2 regions of the Rheinheimera fenheensis genome follow, and region 2 is predicted to be linked to the other one. Evidence: predicted binding sites of a transcription regulator. Region 2 holds the regulator's gene; the other holds the start of a gene.
The links. The regulator FliA, encoded in region 2, starts transcription of late flagellar genes. The targets are predictions, from matches to a motif close to GCTAAAGTTNNNNNNNNNNCNGCCGATA.
Positions count from the first base shown of each region.

Region 1: the regulator FliA is predicted to act here: its motif matches at 1,411-1,438, upstream of ABGI61_RS13420 (methyl-accepting chemotaxis protein).

Region 1 is NZ_JBDPJM010000010.1:28,135-31,555, reverse strand. It holds gene pckA (phosphoenolpyruvate carboxykinase (ATP)) at 1-1,309, shown strand, start outside; gene ABGI61_RS13420 (methyl-accepting chemotaxis protein) at 1,520-3,139, shown strand; gene ABGI61_RS13415 (CNNM domain-containing protein) at 3,200-3,421, opposite strand, start outside.
Region 2 is NZ_JBDPJM010000004.1:105,799-109,219, reverse strand. It holds gene flhF (flagellar biosynthesis GTPase FlhF) at 1-229, shown strand, start outside; gene ABGI61_RS07815 (MinD/ParA family protein) at 222-1,100, shown strand; gene ABGI61_RS07810 (RNA polymerase sigma factor FliA) at 1,097-1,816, shown strand; gene cheY (chemotaxis response regulator CheY) at 1,869-2,240, shown strand; gene ABGI61_RS07800 (protein phosphatase CheZ) at 2,266-3,018, shown strand; gene ABGI61_RS07795 (chemotaxis protein CheA) at 3,034-3,421, shown strand, end outside.

The DNA of each region.
Region 1 (3,421 bases), on a different contig from region 2:
AGCATTAGTAACTAAGCAGCTGTCTGGTAAGCGTTTATTTGTGGTAGATACCTTTTGTGGTGCTAATGCGGACACCCGTCTGGCGGTACGTTTTATCACTGAGGTGGCCTGGCAGGCGCATTTCGTTAAGAACATGTTTATCCGCCCTACGGATGAAGAGCTGAAAACTTACCAGCCAGATTTCATCGTAATGAACGGCGCCAAGTGTACTAACCCGGATTGGCAGCGTCATGGCCTGAATTCTGAAAACTTTGTTGCCTTTAACCTGACCGAGCGTATCCAACTGATTGGCGGCACCTGGTACGGTGGTGAGATGAAAAAAGGTATGTTCTCAATGATGAACTACTTTTTACCACTTAAAGGCATAGCGTCAATGCACTGTTCGGCTAATGTCGGCAAAGATGGTGACGTGGCAGTGTTCTTTGGTTTGTCGGGCACCGGCAAAACCACATTATCAACTGACCCTAAGCGTCAGCTGATTGGTGATGACGAACACGGCTGGGATGATGATGGCGTATTTAATTTCGAAGGCGGTTGTTATGCGAAAACTATCAACCTGTCGAAAGAAAATGAGCCGGATATCTACAATGCTATCCGTCGTGACGCCTTATTAGAGAACGTCACTGTACTGGGCGATGGCGAAATCGACTTTAACGACGGTTCAAAAACCGAAAACACCCGTGTGTCTTACCCAATTTATCATATTGATAATATCGTTACGCCTGTGTCTAAAGCCGGCCATGCGAAAAAGGTTATCTTTTTAACGGCTGATGCCTTTGGTGTGTTACCGCCAGTATCTAAGCTAACCAAAGAACAGGCTAAGTACCACTTCCTGTCTGGCTTTACCGCTAAGCTGGCCGGCACTGAGCGCGGTATTACTGAGCCTACGCCAACCTTCTCCAGCTGTTTTGGTGCCGCATTCTTAAGCCTGCACCCAACCAAATACGCTGAAGTGCTGGGCAAGCGGATGGAAGCGTCTGGCGCAGAGGCGTATTTAGTGAATACTGGCTGGAACGGCACCGGCAAGCGTATTTCAATTAAAGCCACCCGCGCTATTATTGATGCCATTTTAGATGGCAGCATTGAAAATGCCGAGTTTGTGCAGCTGCCTTACTTTAACCTGGCGATGCCGACAGCCTTAGCTGGCGTGGAAGATAACGCTATTCTTGACCCACGTAACACCTATGCTAATACTGCGGACTGGGATGTGAAGGCGAAAGATTTAGCCAAACGGTTTGTTGATAACTTTGTGAAGTTTACCGACAACGCCGAAGGTAAAGCCTTAGTGGCTGCCGGCCCGCAGCTGTAAGCTGCACTCCTGTCTCAGAAAAAGCCGCAACTGCGGCTTTTTTTATTCCAGCGATGTCAAAGAGAATTTTGCCGCAGTACTGGTAAGCAGTTAACAATCTGACTAAAGTAAACCTCAGTGCAGCCGCTAAATATTGTTTAGTAAGTGTTTTCTGCCAGGCCATTGCTTTACACAAGCAAAACTTTGCCCAAGGCATAAATGAGGTGATGAATGTTACGCAGCATAAGTATTCAAAAACGATTATTGGCCGCTTTTGGCGCCCTGGCATTATTATTAACTATAACCGGTTTGTTTAGCTTGCAAAGCCTTTCTAAGGTGCGTGAACAAGCCGATTTTGTTGAAACCGCCGTGGTGCCCGGAGTTGCTGGTATTGGCTCGCTTGGCACTGTTATTAACCGCAATAGAGCCTTAACACTGCGCTTATTATTGTCGATTGATATTACCCAGGAAGGTGAAACGTTTGACACGATAAAAGCATTGCGGGAAGAGATCCTAAGCATAGAAAAGCCTTATGAAGACTCGATTTTTGATGCGCAAGAGCGGGTGATTTTTGGCCAGTATAAAGTGTCGCGGCAAAAATATTTTGATTTGCAACAGCAAGCAATGGATTTACTGCTAAAGGAAGAGCTGGGTGCAGCGCAGGACTTGCTTGACCAGATTAACCCTGTAGCTTCTGAAATTGCAGAGCAGCTAAAACAGTTATCAGACATAAACCACAAAGCTGCAGACGAAGCGCGTAAATCGTCTATTGCAACTTATGACAACGCAAAAATGGCCGTCATTATTCTTATCATCGTGTCAGTGGCTATTGCTGTACTGGTGTCGGTACTGATCTCGCGCAGTATCAGCCAGCCGCTAACACAGGCCGTAGAATCTGCCCGTTATATTGCGGAGGGCGATTTAACCCAACCGTTGACAGTCGACGGTAGCGACGAGTTAACCGATTTAGCCCAGGCATTAAAGCAGATGCAGCAAAAGCTGCGCGACGCTATCAGTCATATCGCCAGCTCTTCCAGTCAGTTAGCCTCTGCCGCTGAAGAATTAAATGTGGTAACAGATGAGTCAGCTAAAGCACTACAACTGCAAAACGATGAAGTGCAGCAGGCTGCAACGGCGATTACCGAGATGAGCTCAGCGGTAGATGAAGTGGCGGGTACGGCCCTTAAAACCTCCGAAGCTTCTTCGCAGTCGGCTAATCTGGCTAAAGACGGTACGCAAAAAGTGGTGCAAACCAGCAGCGTGATTGAAAAAATGAATGCTGATGTGCGCCAGAGCACCCAGGTGATTAATACGCTGGCTGACAAAGTATCGTCGATTAACCAGGTGCTAGAAGTTATTCGTAGTGTGGCTGACCAAACCAACCTGCTGGCACTAAACGCCGCTATTGAGGCGGCACGTGCCGGTGAGGCTGGCCGTGGTTTTGCCGTGGTAGCCGACGAAGTGCGTAGTCTGGCATATCGCACTCAAACCTCGACCGGCGAAATTGAGCAGATGATCCAGCAGGTACAAGCGTCAGCAAAAGAAGCTGTCAATGCGATGCAGCTGATTAGCGGCAATGCCGACAATGCGCAGAATGTGGCTAAGCTGGCGGCTGATGCGCTGGAGCTGATTTCAGAGAATATTATGGCCATCAGCGATCAAAACCACGTCATTGCTGGCGCAGCAGAAGAGCAGTCGAAAGTGGCGCGCGAGATTGACCGCAATATTGTCACCATCAGTGACCTGGCTGCGCAAACCGCTGCCGGCTCTAACCAGACCACAGCCAGCGCCGGTGAGCTAACCCGCCTAGCGGTACAGCTAAATGAGCTGGTGAGTAAGTTTAAAGTGTAAGTGCATTAGTGATTTACTAATAAAACAGGCCGCAACAGCGGCCTGTTTCTTATGTTGCGGTTAATCGTCAGACAGATTCTTTAATTTGTGCTCCCAACGGCGTTTGGCAAAACGGCGCATGTTAGGAATGTCATCAGTTTCATCCATAATCGGCTGGCCAATAATGGTTTCTATTACATCTTCCATGGTAACCAGCCCCAGCCAACTGCCGTATTCGTCGTACACTAAACACATATGCTGGCGCTCGTGCATTAGCTGGGTCATTAACTGCTCTGCGCTCAT
Region 2 (3,421 bases):
CACCAAACTTGATGAATGCTTAAGTTTGGGTGAAGTGATCAATGTCGCTATAGCTAATGCACTGCCGGTCAGTTACTTGACCAACGGGCAACGTGTGCCGGAAGATATAGCGGTTGCCGATGCCCACACCTTGGTGCAGCAGGCAGAGAAATTACGAATCGCACAGAGTAGTACGGCACATCAGTGGTACAACGACGGGATGAGCCGCGCGGACGGAACCTATGCATAGTCATGTAAATATTGATGATCAAGCCAGTGGCCTGAGAAAAATGAATAAGCAGATGGTAAAAGTAATATCAGTAACAGGCGGTAAAGGCGGCGTGGGTAAAACCAACGTCACGCTAAACCTTGCCATGTCGCTGGCCCAACTGGGTAAGCGGGTACTGGTGCTGGATGCTGATCTGGGCCTGGCCAATTGTGATGTCATGCTGGGCCTGAGAGTTGAAAAAAACCTGTCACACGTGTTGGCTGGTGAAGTCGAGCTGGATGACATCATTATCGACGGCCCCTTTGGTATTAAAATTATCCCTGCCACTTCTGGCTCACAAAATATGACCGAATTGGCGCCAGCTGAACATGCTGGCCTGATCCGAGCCTTCAGTGAACTGAAAACCCCCGTTGATGTGCTGCTGGTAGATACGGCCGCCGGTATTTCCGACATGGTGCTGAGCTTTTCCCGCGCCTCGCAGGATGTGATGGTGGTGGTATGTGATGAACCATCATCGATAACCGATGCTTATGCGCTGATGAAAATTTTAAGCCGGGATCATGGCGTAGAAAAGTTTAAAATTGTTGCCAATATGGTACGCAGTTTAAAAGAAGGCCAGGAGCTGTTTGCCAAGTTAACCCGGGTCACAGACCGTTTTTTAGACGTCAATCTGGAGCTGGTTGCGACTATTCCCTATGATGAAAATGTGCGTAAAGCCGCACGTAAGCAAAAAGCCTTTGTTGATGCTTTTCCAAAAACGGCTGCCAGTATGGCGATCAAAAGCCTGGCACTGAAAGCTGCCAAATGGCCGTTGCCGGCGACTGCCTCCGGCCATCTGGAATTCTTTCTTGAGCAACTGGTTCAACCACAGGCAGACAGGGGGCTGGCGTGAACAGCAAAATTGCAGCCTATGGCGGAGTCGACCATATGCAGCAACTGGTCGAGCGCCACGCACCTTTAGTAAAACGTATTGCCTATCATTTGATGGCACGTTTACCGGCCAGCGTACTGGTAGATGATTTAATTCAGTCTGGCATGATTGGCCTGATTGAAGCGGCAAAAAATTTCGACGGCAGTAAAGGCGCCAGTTTTGAAACCTTCGCCGGCATCCGTATCCGGGGCGCTATGCTGGATGAAATGCGCCGTGGCGACTGGACACCACGCTCCGTACATCGTAATGCCCGCCTGATAGCAGAGACCATCGCAGAACTTGAAGCTATACACGGCCGTGATGTTAAAGACATTGAAGTTGCTGAAAAACTTGATATATCTTTAGATGAATACCATCATATGTTAAGTGATATCAGCAGTGGCCGCATTATCGGTATTGAAGATCTGGGCGTGTCAGAAGATGTGTTGGTTACCTCAGGTGATTCAGATTGCGACCACTTATATGAAACACAGGCAAATGATAGCTTCCACCAGGATTTAGCAAAAACAATCAGTAGTTTACCTGAGCGTGAAGCATTAGTGCTTTCGCTGTATTATAATGACGAGCTAAACTTGAAAGAGATTGGGGCTGTGCTGAATGTCAGTGAGTCCCGGATCAGTCAAATACATAGTCAGGCATTGGTCAGATTAAAAGCCAGAATGCAGGATTGGTTGTAACCTATTCTGAGATAACAGTAATATCTCGCCGGAGGGGATTTTGGATAAAAATATGAAAATTCTGGTGGTAGACGATTTCTCTACCATGAGACGCATAATAAAAAACCTATTGCGTGACCTTGGCTTTACCAATGTATCTGAAGCAGATGATGGCAGCACAGCCTTGCCCATGCTACAAAACGGCGACTTCGATTTTGTCGTAACTGACTGGAACATGCCAGGCATGCAAGGCATCGACTTGCTGCGCGCCATCCGGGCGGACGCCAAGTTAAAACATATTCCGGTGCTGATGGTAACGGCAGAGGCGAAGAAAGAGCAGATCATTGCTGCGGCGCAGGCCGGGGTAAATGGCTATATTGTAAAACCCTTTACCGCAGCCACGCTGCAAGAGAAGTTAGCTAAAGTGTTTGAACGGATAGGCTAACCGTAACTGACAAAGGAGCGTTGCCATGTCCGTAAGTACGGCGCCTATAATTTCACTAGAGCAAGCCAGAGAGCTGGTACAGCTGCTGGAAATGGGAGAGCACGACAGCGCTAATCAGCTGGTACAGCAGCTTGCTGTACCAGGTTCGTCAGAACTCTTTGCAGAAGTCGGTAAGTTAACCCGTCAGCTGCATGACTCATTGAAAAACTTCCAGATAGATCCCTCGCTGAACAACCTGTTGGAAGAAGATATTCCTGATGCAAAAAAGCGGCTTAATCATGTTATTGACATGACCGAGCAGGCCGCTAATCGCACTATGGATGCGGTGGAGTCCTGTCTGCCTATTGCTGATCAAATTTCACAACAGCTGGCAAAAATTCAACCGCAGTGGCAAAAGCTTATGCGGCGACAGTTGCAGCTGGGTGAATTTAAGGCACTTGTGCATCAGCTGGATGATTTCTTTCAGCAAGCCAACGGTGATTCCAATACCCTCAATTCGCTGTTAACCGATGTACTGATGGCGCAGGATTATCAGGATTTAACCGGCCAGATTCTGCGCCGGGTAATAGAGTTAGTGCGTGAAGTTGAAGAAAGCCTGATTGGTTTGTTAACGGCTTTTGGCCAGTCCAACATGATGATGCAGGCTGAAGCTAAGCCCGCCAGAGCCAAACCCAAAGCCCACGAAGCGGAAGGCCCGATTATCGATGCGGCTGAGCGTGATGATGTGGTAAGCGGTCAGGATGATGTTGACGATTTATTGTCCAGTTTAGGTTTTTAACAGAGGTGTCTTTGCATGAGCTTTGATATGGATGAAGATATACTGCAGGACTTCCTGGTTGAAGCCGGCGAAATCCTCGAGTTATTGCAGGAGCAGCTGGTAGAACTGGAAAATAATCCCGACGATGCCAACCTGCTTAATGCCATTTTCCGTGGTTTCCACACGGTAAAAGGCGGTGCCGGCTTTTTGTCACTGACCGAACTGGTTGACGCCTGCCACGGCGCCGAAAACGTATTCGACATATTGCGCACCGGTAAACGACGCGTAACACCTGAGCTGATGGACGTGATTTTGCAATCACTAGACAGCATCAATGCGATGTTTGTTGAAGTGCAAAACCGTCAACCGTTGACGCCGGCTTCGCAGGCCATTCTTGATGCACTGCATTATTATAGTGAGCCCG